One region of the Latilactobacillus sakei subsp. sakei DSM 20017 genome, then DNA from elsewhere that is predicted to be linked to it. Evidence: predicted binding sites of a transcription regulator. Region 1 holds the regulator's gene; each other region holds the start of a gene.
What was found. The regulator LexA, encoded in region 1, represses DNA repair genes until DNA is damaged. The targets are predictions, from matches to a motif close to CNAACANNTGTTNG.
Positions count from the first base shown of each region.

Region 2: ruvA (Holliday junction branch migration protein RuvA) is a predicted target of LexA. The motif match lies at 1,920-1,933, and genes of this name have one in related genera.
Region 3: gshAB (bifunctional glutamate--cysteine ligase GshA/glutathione synthetase GshB) is a predicted target of LexA. The motif match lies at 2,471-2,484, and genes of this name have one in related genera.
Region 4: LEUCM_RS08770 (YdbC family protein) is a predicted target of LexA. The motif match lies at 1,842-1,855, and genes of this name have one in related genera.

Region 1 is NZ_AP017929.1:1,174,641-1,178,858, forward strand. It holds gene recJ (single-stranded-DNA-specific exonuclease RecJ) at 1-1,061, shown strand, start outside; gene LEUCM_RS05910 (adenine phosphoribosyltransferase) at 1,085-1,603, shown strand; gene lexA (transcriptional repressor LexA) at 1,738-2,352, opposite strand; gene LEUCM_RS05920 (DUF896 domain-containing protein) at 2,487-2,729, shown strand; gene LEUCM_RS05925 (YneF family protein) at 2,810-3,040, shown strand; gene LEUCM_RS05930 (ABC transporter ATP-binding protein) at 3,182-4,218, shown strand, end outside.
Region 2 is NZ_AP017929.1:107,012-111,229, forward strand. It holds gene queA (tRNA preQ1(34) S-adenosylmethionine ribosyltransferase-isomerase QueA) at 1-255, opposite strand, end outside; gene ruvB (Holliday junction branch migration DNA helicase RuvB) at 270-1,277, opposite strand; gene ruvA (Holliday junction branch migration protein RuvA) at 1,290-1,901, opposite strand; gene LEUCM_RS00655 (LOG family protein) at 2,152-2,715, opposite strand; gene LEUCM_RS00660 (Maf family protein) at 2,728-3,273, opposite strand; gene mutL (DNA mismatch repair endonuclease MutL) at 3,273-4,218, opposite strand, start outside.
Region 3 is NZ_AP017929.1:1,598,936-1,603,153, forward strand. It holds gene LEUCM_RS07965 (YueI family protein) at 1-78, shown strand, start outside; gene gshAB (bifunctional glutamate--cysteine ligase GshA/glutathione synthetase GshB) at 133-2,412, opposite strand; gene LEUCM_RS07975 (replication-associated recombination protein A) at 2,545-3,825, shown strand; gene LEUCM_RS07980 (hypothetical protein) at 4,140-4,218, shown strand, end outside.
Region 4 is NZ_AP017929.1:1,749,895-1,754,112, reverse strand. It holds gene recN (DNA repair protein RecN) at 1-1,445, shown strand, start outside; gene LEUCM_RS08775 (hypothetical protein) at 1,504-1,827, opposite strand; gene LEUCM_RS08770 (YdbC family protein) at 1,950-2,174, shown strand; gene gmk (guanylate kinase) at 2,247-2,858, shown strand; gene rpoZ (DNA-directed RNA polymerase subunit omega) at 2,863-3,120, shown strand; gene coaBC (bifunctional phosphopantothenoylcysteine decarboxylase/phosphopantothenate--cysteine ligase CoaBC) at 3,209-4,218, shown strand, end outside.

The sequences.
Region 1 (4,218 bases):
CAGTTGGCTTGACCGCTAAGGTTGATCAATTAGCGTTGATTCAAACTGCAATGAACGAGTATGCGCAAGTTAATCAGTTAGATTTAACAGGACGCCAACCATTACCAGTTGATTTGGCGCTGACGCTAGCTGATATTACGCCTGATTTATATCAAGCATTGCAACAACTGGCACCTTTTGGCAGTGATAATCCAGAACCGTTGATTGAACTTAGCGCGCCCCAGTTAGCCGATGTCAAACAAATCGGTGCTGATCAGAAGCATTTGAAGATGATGGCGGTCGATCAACAACAACAATTAGCAGTTTTAGCTTTCAATAAAGGGGCTTTGATGCCCGATTTAACTGCCGCTGAAGATGTGAAATTAGTCGGGAGTTTGAGTGAGAATACTTGGCGTGGCCAGACAACGTTGCAATTAATGGTAAAAGACCTTGCTACAAGTGGGCAAGTCGTACTTGATCAACGCAGCAATCGTCTGACGAAGCAATTATTCCAATCAACAGGCGACTACGTCTTTTTTAATGATAAAATGCGCGAGCAACTGCAGTCTTATTTACCGGCAGGGAGTCAGGCGCTGTTAGCGACCGATGAACAAGTTGCTACTAGCCAAGAGCTAATTGTAGTTGATGAACCAGCTGATTTAACTGCTTTTGAACAATTTTATCAACAACAACAGGCCGCTAAATTAAGCTTGATTTTTTATGCTAAACACTCTGCTTATTTAGAAGGAATGCCGACAAAACAACAGTTTGCGACTTTCTTAGTTTACTTGCGGAAACATCCAAATATTGAAAAAGCGCGGTTAGCAGAATTAGCAGCGTATTTAAAATTACAATTACCGTTAATGATTTTCATGTTGCAGGTGTTTTTTGACCTCGGATTTGTTAGAATAGAACGTGGTCTGATTACGGCCGAGTTACAACCTGAAAAGCATGCACTGGAAAGTGCACCAAGTTATCAAAAACGATTAGCTAAAATTGAAATGGAAAAACAGCTTGTTTATTCAACCTTTACCGAGGTGAAAGACTGGCTAGCAACTCTCCCAGCAGTAGCAAATCGCTAAAAGAGTTAAGGAGCGAATTATATATGTCAATCAACTTTAAAGATTATGTCGCAAGTGTTCCGGATTTTCCGGAGGCTGGCGTTACTTTTCGTGATATCTCACCTTTGATGTCCGATGGTGAAGCATACGCAGCAGCAACGGATAAAATTGTTGAATACGCTAAGAACAAAGGCGTTGAAATGATCGTTGGCCCTGAAGCCCGGGGCTTTATTGTTGGCTGCCCGGTTGCTTACAAATTAGGTGTCGGTTTTGCACCTGCTCGTAAGAAGGGTAAGTTGCCACGCGAAACAGTTTCAGCTAGCTATGGTTTAGAATATGGTAAATCAACATTATATATGCATAAAGACGCGGTTAAACCAGGCCAAAAAGTCTTAGTAACAGATGACTTATTAGCAACCGGTGGCACAATTGCCGCAACAATCAAAATGGTTGAAGAACTAGGTGGTATCGTTGTTGGGACAGCCTTCTTCATCGAATTGAAGGACTTAAACGGCCGTGAAAAGATTAAGGACTATGATATTTTCAAATTAATGGAATACTAATAAAGAAGTGCGCCATCAACAGGTTGCTTTTGAACATTTGACTGATATAGCAAAGTGCAGAAAGTAGTTGATGAAAGCACGTTAAAGAGAAACAGATAAAAAAAGAAGTTCGCCTAAGCGAACTTCTTTTTTTATTACATGCGATCCCGGTAAAGGCCAACGACCTTCCCTAGAATGCTGACTTCATTTAAAATGATTGGTTCAAACGTATCGTTTTCTGGTTGGAGACGATAGTGATCTGCTTCTTTGAAGAACCGTTTGCAGGTTGCTTCATCTTCGGCAGTCATCGCAATGACAATATCGCCATTATCGGCGGTTGATTGCTTGCGAATGATAACTTCGTCGCCATCTAAGATACCGGCGTTAATCATACTTTCACCACGAATTGTTAGCATGAACAAATCTTGTTCGGTTTGCAAACTAGGTGGAAGCGGGAAGTAATCAGTTGCTTCTTCAACTGCTAAGATAGGCACACCGGCAGTAACCACCCCTAATACTGGGATTTTCTGGGGTGTCGCCCCAATTGCCGTTAGGCCAGCGGGCGTTAACTCGATCGCCCGTGGCTTAGTGGGATCCTTTTGTAATAAGCCCTTCTTCTCAAGTCGGGCTAAATGGCCATGGACAGTAGAAGTGGACGATAAATTAACGGCTTCGCAAATCTCGCGGACCGTTGGTGGGTAACCTTTGTCTTGAACACGTTCGTGAATAAAACGTAAGACCTCTAATTGTTTGGATTCAGTTTTAGTCATAAGCGCACCTCATTCGTTCTATTAAGCATATAGTAGCATATTTATAGGCGGATTTCAAACAAGTGTTCGTATTTTTTGACATTTTGAGCATTTTAGTCCAAAATAGGATAAAAGTTTAAATTTGGAGGCCGATGATGGCAATGGATCAAAAACGACTCGATCGTATCAATGAATTAGCACATAAAGCAAAGGCAGAAGGGTTAACACCCGAAGAAACAGCGGAACGTCAAGAACTACGGGACGCTTATTTGAAGGATTTCCGTTCTAGTTTCCGTTCACAAGTTGAGATGCTACAAGTTTATGATAAAGAAGGTAAGGAAGTCACACCTGAAAAAGTGAAGGACATCCAACGTGAAAAGGGTTTACGTGACGATTAATCTAGGAATTCCGCTTTCTTTTTAGTGCAATAATGTGTAGAATATTTAAGTGAACTGAATGAGGAAGGGGTGCATAAGATATGAATATTGGAATAGGCGTATTAATTTTTGTCATTGGGGCATTATTAGGTGCAGTTGCTGGCTTTTTCGGCGCACGTGCTTACATGAAGAAATATTTCGAAGAAAATCCACCAGTTAATGAAGATATGTTGAAAGCTATGATGATGCAAATGGGGCAAAAACCATCTGAAAAGAAATTAAACCAGATGATGAGCTCAATGAAAGCACAACAAAAACGTAGCAAAAAATAAACATGACTTAATTAAAGAGGCGTTTCGTACAAAAACTTATTTTTGTATGGAACCCTCTTTTTATTGGAAGAGAAATAATTGTCCCACTGAACTAAGATTGCTATAATGAGGATTATCTAATTTTGAAGACGGAGATATTTTATGGGTATATTTAAGAAGTTAGGCTGGTATTTTAAACAAGAATATCGCCGCTATATATTAGGGGTTATTTTTTTAGTCCTAGTTGCAATTGTGCAAATCGTGCCACCAAAAGTGATTGGGACGTTAATTGATTTAATGGCTGCCCGAAAGTTGAAGGCATCGGTCTTATTAATGTGGATTGGGGTCTTATTAGCAGCCGCGATTTTACAATATCTCTTTCGCTATGGTTGGCGGACTCGTATCTGGGGTGGCGCAGCCAAGTTAGAACGGACATTGCGGAGTCGTTTGTTCTGGCATTTTATGAAGATGGACACAACTTTCTTCCAGAAACACCGGACTGGCGATTTGATGGCCCATGCGACCAATGATTTAACCGCGATTCAACAAGTGGCGGGCGCCGGTATTTTAACGTTTGCGGATTCGATTATTACGGGTGGGACGACCATCATCGCGATGATTATTTTTGTCGATTGGCGGCTAACATTAATGGCCTTGATTCCAATGCCATTATTAGCAGTGGCTTCAGGACGCTTAGGGACGCATTTGCATACCGCTTTTAGAGAATCACAAGCAGCCTTTTCGAAATTAAATGATAAGACGCAAGAGAGTGTTTCTGGGATCAAAGTTTTAAAAACGTTTGGTCAAGAAGAAGCGGATATCGATGATTTCGACCAAATTGTGACGAAGACAATTGCGATTAACAAGCGCGTCAACTTTATCGATGGTTTATTTGATCCAGCGATTAGTTTAATTATCGGGCTAACGTACCTCGTTACAATTATTTATGGTGGAACGTTGGTCATGAACCACAGTATTACAATTGGCCAATTGATTGCTTTTATCAGTTATATCGCAGCCTTAGTTTGGCCAATGTTTGCGATTGGTCGTTTATTCAATGTGCTTGAACGTGGCAATGCCAGTTATGATCGGGTTGAATCATTATTAAAAGAAACCAGCACGATTATTGAAAAGCCAGATGCCATTCAAACGTTGGCAACTGGTGATATCGACTATGCCATTCAACAATTTTCCTATCC
Region 2 (4,218 bases), 870 kb from region 1:
TAATAACAAGACTTCTTCATGACCACCAGTATCAGGTTTAACACCGTATAAACGTGCTGGTAAAACACGCGTGTTGTTCATGACAACTGCATCGCCAGGGTTTAATTCGTCAATAATATCGTAGAAAACCTTGTCTTCTAAAGCACCAGTTTCGTGATCCATCACTAATAAACGTGATGCTGCTCTTTCAATCATTGGTGTTTGTGCAATTAATTCTTCTGGTAAATTGTAATCAAAATCTTCTGTGGATACCATGTGGTTACCTCTTTCTATTTTTCTGGATAAGGCATGCCTAAATGGGCATAACCAGCCGGCGTTACCAGCCGGCCTCTTTGCGTTCGTTTTAAAAAGCCAATTTGCAGTAAATAAGGCTCGTAAACTTCTTCAATTGTTTCGTTTTCTTCACCAATATTGGCGGCAATGGTTTTTAAACCGACTGGTCCGCCTTGATAATAATCAATCATCATCTGGAGGATTTTGCGATCGACACCGTCTAAGCCCCGAATATCAACTTGCAGCTGACTTAATGCGTGATCAGCAATCGCCTGATCAATCGTATTTTGGTCAGCCACTTGTGCGTAATCTCGAGTTCGTTTCAACAACCGATTGGCAATCCGCGGCGTCCCTCGCGAGCGACGTGCGATTTCTAACGCACCATCTGGCACAATCGACATATTAAAGACGCCGGCTGAGCGTTGCACAATGTCCATCAAATCAGCCTCCGTGTAATAAGCCATGTGTTCCACAATCCCGAAACGATCTCGCAATGGCGCAGACAATAAGCCCGCCCGCGTCGTCGCGCCAATCAATGTGAACGGTGGTAATGGAAAATGGACGGGATGTGCGGTGGGCCCTTGACCAACCACAATATCGATGTAGAAATCTTCCATCGCTGAATAAAGTAATTCTTCAACCATCTTAGGTAAGCGATGAATTTCATCAATAAATAAAACATCCCCAGGTTGTAACTCGTTTAATAACGCCACTAAATCCCCAGGCCGCTCAATTGCAGGACCACTCGTCGTTCGAATCTGGACTTGCAACTCGTTGGCAATCACCATCGCTAACGTGGTTTTCCCCAAACCTGGTGGGCCATAAAGTAAAACGTGATCGAGGGACTCTTCCCGTTTTTTGGCCGCTTCAATATAGACCGCTAATTCATTTTTAACCCGATCTTGACCGATATATTGTGCAAGGACTTGTGGCCGCAATGTTTTTTCAATGCTTGCTTCAGCAAAATCATCGTTTTCGGCTGAAACAATTCGCTCATCTGCCATTTAAAGTCCTCCTTATTTCTTCATCAATAACCGCAAACCTTCTCTGAGATATTGATCAGTTGTTTGCGCTGCAAAATCAGTTAACTTAGGCGTAATCGCTTTGACTTCCCGTGCGGAATAACCAAGCGCACTCAAGGCCGCTAGTGCATCACTTAATTCAGGTGAATCGCCTTGGCTGCCTAAATCAATTGCCGTTTGGCCGACTAACGTTGCGCTTTGTTCTAGATCACCTAACTTACCTTTAAGATCTAAGGCAATCTGTTGGGCCGTCTTCTTCCCGACGCCTGGGAACTTCGTTAAGTACCCAATATCATCGTTCATAATCGCCTGAATTAAGCCAGAATGATCACTGTTAGCCAAAATTGCCAAGGCACTTTTGGGACCAATTCCGGAAACACTGATTAATTTTTGGAAAAGTTGTTTTTCATCTAAGTCGTAAAAACCAAAAAGCGTAATATCAGTATCGCGTACCGCTTGGTGGACATAAATTTGAACCACTTCGCTCATCGATTCCGTATACCGATATGGGTTGGCAACTTGTAATTGATAGCCAATTCCTTGGACTTCCAAAACAACGTAATACGGATTAACCGCCGTCACTAAACCCTTTAAATATTCATACATAATCTAACCTACTTTACGAGAACATATATTTGCTTGCTAAATTGTACCATAAATACAGAGTGTGATTCAAAACGATTTGGCTAAGAGTGCTCTTCACACCGGGTAACTTCCGAGCATTTGCTTAACTTGGCGAATTAACGATGCAATCGTTGATTTGACAAGTGTCGGCAAAGCACAGGAAGTTGGTGTGAAGAGCACGTTTCATCAAAATTGGGATCAGGCCCATCATACTCGGTCCCAATCCCAATGATTAATATTCTCGTATTTTTGGTGGTTGATAAGTCACAATAAACGTCGCCATTTCAGTTAAAGAATCGGTAAACAAGTATTTTTCAAAATCGCCTTGTGTTAAAAAGCCTTCTTCAACCATGTGGGCTAAGAATTGTTGTAATAAATCATAATAACCCGCTACGTTGTAGAAAATGCAGGGGCCATCTTGCTGGCCAATTCGCGCCCACGAAATCACTTCGCTCATTTCTTCTAACGTACCTGGTCCACCGGGTAAAGCGATGAAGACATCGGCTAATTCAATCATTTTTGATTTCCGTTCGGCCATATTGTCAACCATCACCAAATCGCTTAAGCCAGCATGCGCTGGTTCTCGTTGATTTAAGAATTCAGGCATCACACCGATTACCCGACCACCGTTTTCTAAAACGGTATCGGCAATCGTACCCATCAAGCCAACCCGACTCCCACCATAAATTAATTGATCTTGTCGTTTGACTAACCAATGGCCTAAATCGCTGGCGGCCTGTGTATAAACCGGGCGACGGCCACTGCTGGCCCCACAAAAAACTGCCACATTCATCATTTTTATTTCCTCTTAATCCTGCAACATTCTTGCAACGGTGCTGACTGGTAAGCCAACCACGTTGTAAAAGTCACCATTAATCTTATTAATTAATAGCGCACCCGCGCCTTGAATCCCATAGGCACCTGCTTTGTCCGCATATTCATTCTGATCTAAATACTGTTCAATCTCGGCGGTGCTTAAATGCCAAAATGTAACGTCGGTTTGGACAACCTTTTGTTGCACCAGACCGTCTTTCATCAGCCACAATCCGGTATACACTTGGTGTGTCTGACCACTTAACTGGCGCAGCATTTCATAGGCGTCTTGGCGATCCTTGGGTTTGCCATAAAGCGTTCCTTGAAAACTAATCGCCGTATCCGCCGCTAGAATGGTCGCCGTTGGATATTGAACCGCGACTGCTTCACCCTTGCGTTGCGCTAAAGTTTGGACATAATCGCCCGGTGTCGTTAGCGGTGTTTCGTGTTCATCAATCTGTGCTGGTTGTACCTCAAAGTCATTTACAACGCGCTTTAATAGTGCCTGTCTGCGCGGTGATTGCGATGCTAAAATAAACATTATTCGCCCTCCCAACTATGATGTGGTTCTTGAATCCGTTTAAACATCTTTTCCAAATCTTTTTGCGTATAGTGAATCAAAACCGGGCGCCCATGGGGACAATTAAACGGATTCTCGGTCTTCGCTAGATCAGCTAAAAGTGCTTTAGCCTGGGTATCATCTAAATGATGGTGCGCTTTAATCGATTGCTTACAGCTCATCATAATCGCCGTCTTCTCACGGAATTGGGCAATGCTAATGCGACCGTCTTTTAAAACATCGTCAATCATCCCACGAATCGTCATTTCCTCTTGTCCCTGTTCAATCCAAGTTGGGTGACTGTGGACCACAAAACTATTCTGCCCGAAATTTTCTAATTGGATTCCGACTGAGGCTAAAAGTTCAGTTTTTTCCTGAATCTTTAGCGCATCACTATTCGGATATTCCAAAACAAGTGGTACTAACAAGTTTTGCACAGAGGTGCTGACTTCCCCAATTTTTTCTCGGTAATATTCGTACTTAATCCGTTCTTGCGCAGCGTGTTGATCCAAGATATAAAAGCCATCTTCGCCTTCCGCTAATAAGAAAGTACTATGCAGTTGCCCAATGTAGCGTAACTCTGGGAACCGAACAGTGGGTTCGACTACGTTTTCTTCACTTTCGTCCGTTTCGTCTATCACTTGATCACCAAACGGCTTTCCAACCGCTTCTGTCGCGTACTTCTGATCCCACTCGGCCAATGCCTGGGGTTGCTCAAATAAGGGCCGCTCCGGTGTCATCGATGGCGCTTTAGCAGTTGGTGCGGCTAACGGCGTTTCGGTTTCCGCAATTTCGGGTGTTACCGTTTTTACTGGGATTGGCATTGGACTGACTGGTCGCACCGTACCGCTTGGGTGCCGTCGTTCTTGTGTAATTTGGTTTAAATTCATCTGGAGCTGATCAACATCTACCGTCTTGGTCCGTTTC
Region 3 (4,218 bases), 420 kb from region 1:
AGCGCTAAATATCCATCAGCAGCACCGACTCCGGAAAAGCCTAAAAAAGAAGGGCTTTTCGGTCGTCTATTCGATTAACCACACAAAAAAGCCGTTGGCAATGCCAACGGCTTTTTTGGTATTCTTTTTAAATTAATCCATTTCAGGGAACAACATCGTTAACATTTTAGTTGTCACACGGCGCTGTTGCCCCATCATTGGGAAAAGATGCATCAACATCGCTGGATTGTAGTTAGCTTCTAAGACAACCGCCATTTCAGGATGTTCAGGATCATACGGTTGATATAAATTAGGAATAATGATATCAACACCGGTAACGTTCAGATTAAGAATTTCCGCAACCTTTTCAGCAATTGCAAAATAGCTCTTATCGATATCATCCGTCACATCAACGGAATCCCCACCATTTGAAATATTGGAATTTTGTAATAAGAAGACCTGCGACCCACGCATTGGCACATCATCGACTTGGTAACCTTGTTGTTTCAAAATCAATTGTTCACGAGCCCCTAAGCGAATATTTTGGAGCGGTGTGCGGTGATCCTCACCACGTAACTCATTCCGATTTTTCTTAGCGACTAATTGCGTAATTGTTGAACGGCCATCGCCAACAACATTGGCAGGCACGCGTTCCAAGACGGCTTGCACCTGATGATCCATGACTAAGAAACGGTATTCTGAACCGGCGATATACTCTTCAACTAACACCTGTTGGTCGTATTGTTGCGCGAGTTTAAAGGCTGTAACAAAATCAGTTTCTGATGGCCGTGTTAAAAAGGTCGTAATACCGGCCCCCATGTTACTAGTCTTGGGCTTAATCACCAACGCCCGTTGCCCAAAGGCCGCTTGGTAGTCGCGCTTAGCAACTTCTAAATCCGCATATTCAGCACCGGCTGGCACGCGAATACCTTGGTTGGCCAAGACAATCTTGGTAACAACTTTGTTATCCACCAACGGCCAACTAATTAGACGGTCGAGACTGGTCATATTGCCATTTTTCACCAACTCATGATGTTGTTGGTAGGTCAATTCGACAAATTGATCACTGCGATCTAATACGGCAACGTGGAGCCCTTTTTGAAAGGCATCTAGCATTAACATTTGCGTTGATAATTCCATATCCGTATAGCCTTGTAATTGGAATGGTTTCTCGGTTAATTCGCGTTTAAATTGCCGTGCTTGCTGCATGGCAAAAGCGGTTAGAGAATCGTCTTGGACTTCTTGGGCTAGTCGATAACTCAATGTCTGTTTGAAATCATTAACTCGTTCATTCATAACTGTCCACGCATCAATAAATCGTTGATCCAATTGATAAGTCGTGATAAATTGACGGATATTAGTCATCAATATTTGCATATTAGCTTGTTGTGCCGATGCTTTCGTCGCATCTTCAAGCGCAATCGCCTCATTTAGTTGTTGCCCTTCCGCCATGCGAGCCGTTAAACTTTCAACAGCCTTAGGTAACGATAATAAGTACGTAAAGAACAGATGTAAGAAATCAAGTTGTTCTTGTGTCACACCACTTGCAGCGAATGGATTCAAATCAAAACCGCGGAATTCAAGATAATCAACACCGTCTTGGGCGAGATGGCCGTGACTACGTAACCGAACACTGCCGTAATATTCACGTTCTGAAATCAATTGTTTCTTACTAATTGCCTGTTCCAATGAATCGTGATACGCAGCAACCGATTCAAACGAGACTACCAAGTCATGATTGGCATAACCAAAGAGTTGACTTGAACGTAAACTGCGGACTGCATAATCTGGCAAGTTCGTCGTATCTGTTTGAAAAAGTGCTTCAGTAATCGGACTAGCACCAAATAAATAAGTTAATAAATACCGGTATTGGCTATAATTCTGTGCGATTTGTAAGTACAACATATCGCTAAAATCTTTCACCGTTGCAAATTGATCATGATAGACCTCATCGTATAAGCGCGCGATTAAGGCTGGGGCCAGGCTAAAATTAAAGTGAACGCCAGAAATCATCTGTAGCCGACGACCATACCGCTTGGCTAAGTAATCACGGTAAGCACGCGCATCTGGTGCGACGTCTGCAATTGGAATCGTCGTTTCATCGCTTGGTAATACAGGTGGCATACTGAGGGGCCAAATCAATTCATCGTCGGCTAGATTCATCTCAAGTACTTCTGATAAGGCACCTAGCTGTTGCATGATTTCGTCGGTATTATCGAAGGTATCGCTAACCAACTCCGTCTGCATTTCGGCAAAATCAGTTTTAATGTACGGATGAAAATCACGAGAACCCAAACTCGCTGGATGACTTAGCGGACTTAATTGTCCAACGGCTGTCACCCGGTGCCCTTCTTTTTCAATCCCGAAGGCCCCCCAATTTAAAAGTGGGGCTAAATGTAATTGTTGAATTTGTTCAAATAGTTGATTGGACATATCGAGGCCTCTTTTATTCAAAGTTGTATCCCCATTATACACATCCCCACCGTTTTTTAAAACGCTTGTTCGTCGTTAAATTTTTGACACGTGTTATACTAATGGTAAACATTATTTTAAAGGATGACAGCTATGCAACAACCACTCGCATATCGTATGCGCCCCACAAATATCGATGAAATTGTGGGTCAAACACACTTAGTGGGTCCGCAAAAAATCATTCGACGAATGGTTGATGCCAAATTACTCTCGTCAATGATTCTTTATGGCCCACCTGGCACCGGAAAAACCAGTATTGCCAGCGCCATTGCTGGTAGTACGCAATACGCCTTTCGGATGCTGAATGCCGCAACAGATAGTAAAAAGGATCTTCAAATTGTCGCTGAAGAAGCTAAAATGAGTGGCACTGTTATTTTATTACTCGATGAAATTCATCGGCTCGATAAAACAAAACAGGATTTCTTACTGCCCCATCTCGAAAGCGGTCGGATTGTTCTAATTGGCGCTACTACCGAAAATCCCTACATCACGATCAACCCCGCCATTCGGAGTCGGACCCAGATATTTGAAGTTCACCCACTTAATGAAGCCGATATTCACGTCGCCATCCAGCGGGCCTTAACCGACCCGCAAAAAGGCTTGGGCGATGAACCCGTTAACCTCGATGAAACGGCTGAAAAATACCTCGCACAAGTCACCAATGGTGATCTTCGAAGTGCCTTAAACGCGCTAGAATTAGCCGTCCGCTCGACACCTAAAAACCCAGAAACTGGTTTAATCGACATTGATATTGCTGTCATTGAGGAATGCGTTCAAAGAAAGGCCATTACCCATGATAAAGATGGCGATGCGCACTATGACGTCATCTCGGCTTTTCAAAAATCTGTTCGCGGTAGCGACGTTGACGCCGCTTTACATTATATGGGCCGCTTAATTGAAGCCGGTGATCTGCCTTCCATTAGTCGCCGTTTGATGACGATGGCTTATGAAGACGTTGGTTTAGCTAATCCGCAAGCCTGCGCTCGAACCGTTGAAGCAGTAACAGCCGCCAAGCAATTAGGTTTCCCCGAAGCACGGATTCCATTGGCAGTTGCCGTGATTGATCTCTGTCTCTCACCAAAATCAAACTCCGCTATCACAGCAATCGATAATGCGTTAGGCGACATTCGCGCCGGTAAGGCCGGTGAAGTGCCCGCGCATTTAAAAGACGCCCATTACGCCGGTGCTGCTAAGCTTGGTCATGGTGTAGACTACAAGTATCCACACAACTATCCCAATGATTGGGTCGCACAAGATTACCTCCCGACAAAACTTTTAGGGAGTCATTACTACGAAGCCAAAGCAACTGGTAAATACGAGCAAGTTTTAAAACAACAACTTGAACGGCTGAGACAAGCAAGCCGCCACAAGTGAACGGTTACAAAAAAGTTGCACCAATCCCATAAGCGTGCTACTATAATAGTAGGATTTCTAAGGTATGCGCGTCTTCCCACCTTATGTTGACCGATCAAGTAATTCGTTAATGGGATGGACGAGTTGTTAGCAAGTGTATACTTTTTCATGAAGGAACCAAGTCTAACAATAGTCTGACCCACCTGCATATTAAAGCGGGCTCAACTATCGGGAAGCTTCTACGGTACCACTAGATTTCCCAAAGTCCAATGACTTTGACAGGGCTAACGTTTGCGTTGGCCCTTTTTTGTTGACAATTTTTAGGAGGTTTTCTTTTGATTTCTTTTGTCCTTATTTTATTTTTGGTAGTCATCGCTCTATTAGGCGGTGTACTTTGTTACTACCAAAATAAAT
Region 4 (4,218 bases), 580 kb from region 1:
ACGATGATCAAACCATTTTATTACAACGTGATTTGGCATTAAACGGGCATAATGTTTGCCGCGTTAATGGGCATCTGGTCAATACCACGACGCTTAAAAAGATTGGAGAAACATTAGTTGATATTCACGGTCAAAACGAACATCAAGAATTAATGTATCCTGATCGCCATCTAGGCTTGTTGGATGAGTTTGCCCACACAACCTTGGCGAGTGCTAAGGCGGCCTATCAAGAAACCTATCAGGCTTACCGGCAAACGGAAAAAGCGTTGAAGAAGAAACAACAAAATGAGCAGGAATGGGCCCAACGCCTTGATATGCTTAAATTTCAAACTAATGAAATTGACGCCGCGCAATTACAACCAGATGAAGAAAGTAAGTTAATCGAAGAACGCGCGAAACTCAGCAACTTCCAACGGATTAATCAGGCCTTGCAAGCTAGTCGCGCCATTTTATCTGGTGAAGAAGGCAACGCGCTAGATCAAATCGCGATTGCGATGAATCAGATGCAAGAAATCGCGGAATTAGATCCTGAATTCAAAAGAATTGCCGATAATCTACAAACAGGCTATTACACACTGCAAGATAGCGGTAGTGATATTAGTCGGGAAGTCGATAATCTTGAATGGGACGAAGCGCGCTTGGATGAAATTGAACAGCGCTTAGAAACGATCAATAATCTCGAACATAAATATGGCGATTCAATTCCTGAAATCTTAGCTTATGGGGCGCAAATTACCAAAGAATTGCAAGCGATGCAGGCCACAGAAGCCAATGCAAGCGAATTAGAGCAACAATTTGAACAACAACAAGCCCAATTGCTGCAAGAAGCAGCCGTTCTTTCTGAGAAACGCCAAGCTGCTGCTCAACAGTTGGAAAAGGCTGTTCACCAACAACTCAAAGCTCTCTATATGGCTAAAACGGTTTTCAAAGTTGAATTTGCCACGGTTGATAATCAGCAATTTATGCGCAGCGGTCGGGACAAAGTTGAATTTTATATTCAACCTAATCCGGGTGAGAAGCTACGGCCGCTTGCCAAGACTGCTTCTGGTGGGGAATTATCCCGATTGATGTTGGCGCTTAAAACGATTTTCTCAGAATCACAAGGCGTTACCAGCATTATTTTTGATGAAGTTGATACTGGGGTCAGTGGGCGTGTTGCGCAAGCAATTGCCAATAAAATTAGCGAAATTGCCCAACACTCACAAGTCCTCTGTATTACGCATTTGCCACAAGTAGCGGCGATGAGTGATCATCAATACCAAATTCAAAAACAAATTAAACAAAACCGCACAGAAACATCAATCCAAAAGGTAACCGGTAAAAAACGCGTTGCTGAACTGGCTCGTATGTTGGCGGGGACAGAAGTGACGGAATTAACGCTAGAACACGCCCAAGAATTAGTGGACCTCGCAGAAACTGCTAAAGCACAGATTAGACAAGCTTAATAAAGAAGGGGTTAGGACTTGTTGTCCTAACCCCTTCTTTAACGGTCATCGTCTATTGTTAGTTATTTTTTGAGATGTAGCGAATTTGATTTAAAGTAACGATTTTATAAAGATTAGAGTGATTTTCTTTTAACAAGTAAGTTTTATCATCAAGTTGTTTAATCAAGCGCCCATTGACTTGTTCGATGTGCTCGGCCACGTTAAATTGGATAGCCAAACGGTAATGGCGATCAAAAGCTTGCATCATATAAAGTTGAATTTGGCTAGGTTGCATCTGGGGTTGTTCGATTAATTCTTGGGCATCATCGAGTTCGAAAAAGCGTTGATACCGTTTCACCAATTCATGACTAAAGCCGACTACTGCTGATTGTTTGATTTCCATAACGTGTTGTCCTCCGAACATTTGTTTGTATTTCCATTATACGAACAAATGTTCTAATCTGCAAGCGCAAATTTAAATTTTTTTCGTGTATAATAGATTAAACGATGAGAAAGGGTGATTTGATGAGTGATATCAACTACGAAATTATGGCTGAAATTGGGGCCATTAGTGAAAATAAGGCGGGCTGGAAGAAAGAATTGAACTTAATTGCTTGGAATGGTCGCGCACCTAAGTTTGATTTACGGGACTGGGCACCCGATCATGCGAAGATGGGCAAGGGCATCACGCTCACCAATGAGGAAGTTGCACAATTGCAAACAATATTAAATGAGATGAACCTAAAGTAGACTTGTAATTGGCAGTCATCTAGTGATAAAATAGAACTTAACTATTTTATAAAAGAAGAGGGAATTACGTAGATGTCCAATCGAGGAATGTTGATCGTTTTATCTGGCCCATCAGGGGTTGGTAAAGGAACTGTCCGTCAAGCAATGCTAGAAGATGAATTTCGTGATTTTCACTATTCAGTTTCGATGACGACTAGAAAGCCAAGACCAGGCGAACAAGATGGTGTTGACTACTATTTTGTGAGCAAAGAAGAATTCGAGCAAGAAATTGCAAATGATGGTATGCTAGAGTATGCACAGTATGTTGATAATTATTACGGCACACCGATGAAGTATGTCAATCAAACCTTAGAATCAGGCCGCGATGTCTTATTAGAAATCGAAGTCCAAGGTGCGATGCAGGTTCGTGAGAAGTGTCCAGATGGCGTGTTTATCTTTTTAACACCGCCTGATTTATTGGAATTACGCAATCGAATCCAAAAACGTGGCACTGACGATCAAGCAACGATTGATAAGCGCATGCAAAAAGCAGCCGATGAAATTCGGATGATGGAAAATTATGATTACGCTGTTGTCAATGATGAAATTCCAAACGCCGTTCAACGGATTGAAAAGATTATTGAGAGTGAACACTTACGAGTACCACGTGTGATTGATCAATATAAGAAAATGATAGGGGAATAATAAAATGATTGTATATCCTTCAATTGATAAGTTACTAGAAAATGTTAACTCACGCTATTCATTAGCCGTTTTAGCAAGCAAGCGAGCACATCAAATCGAAGCTGGCGATTTGAAAATGTTATCAGAATACAAATCACCTAAAACCGTAGGGATGGCAATGGAAGAAATTGCTGCTGGCAATGTAACCATTGATCCTGATTCATTGATGCTTGAAAAAGATGCTGAAAAAATGGATAAGCTTTCTCAAAAAGATGGCGAATAAGAATAATTAGCGAACCGCATTTTTAGTTTATTCATCGTGGGATGTCTAAATTAAGAGGCGGTTTTTTTATTTAAAGGAGGTTTTTAAAATGGTGAGTTTAGAAAACAAACACGTTACGGTTTACGTAACCGGTGGGATTGCGGTGTACAAGGTCGCTAGTTTAGTGCGTCAGTTGATTAAAAATGGGGCAATTGTCCGCGTGGCAATGACGCAGGCTGCCACCGAATTTGTGACACCATTGACCTTTGCGACATTAACGCGGCAAGAAGTGCTAACTGATTTAATGACGATGAATCACCCAGAACAAGTCGCCCACATTCACTTAGCTGACTGGACCGAATTGGCAATTGTTGCACCTGCGACGGCCAATATTGTTGGCAAATTAGCGAACGGCATTGCAGATGATTTCGTGACCACGGCACTTTTGGCAACTACGGCGCCTAAATTATTGGTGCCCGCTATGAATGAACATATGTGGTTAAATCCTGCGACACAACGCAATTTAACACAATTAAAAGCAGATGGGATTGCGATTGTGCAACCCGCTACTGGTTTTTTAGCGGAAGGCTATGAAGGCCAAGGGCGTTTTCCAGAAGAAGATGTGATTATGAGTAATGTTTACCGCCAATTAACCCCTAATCGTTTGCAAGATAAAGTGGTTTTAGTGACGGCCGGTGGGACGCAGGAACCTTTGGATCCGGTTCGCTATATTGGCAACCGGTCATCTGGTAAAATGGGGTATGCGATTGCTGAAATGGCGGCTCAAATGGGCGCTAAGGTTACTTTGATTAGTACGCGGCCAGAACTGGCTGTCCCTGCTAATCTGGCACAAGTCATCTATGTCCGAACGGCAGCCGAACTGCAAGGGGCCGTTGCTAGTTTATATAATGAAGCGGATGTCGTGATTATGGCAGCCGCTGTCGCTGATTTTAAACCGGCGCAATACGTTTCACAAAAAATTAAAAAACAAGTTGGTCAAACTGATATGACGCTTGAACTCAATCGAACGCCGGATATTTTAGCGACGTTGGGTCAAGAAAAGAAAAAGCAATATCTAGTGGGCTTTGCAGCTGAAACCAATGATTTGATGGCGCACGC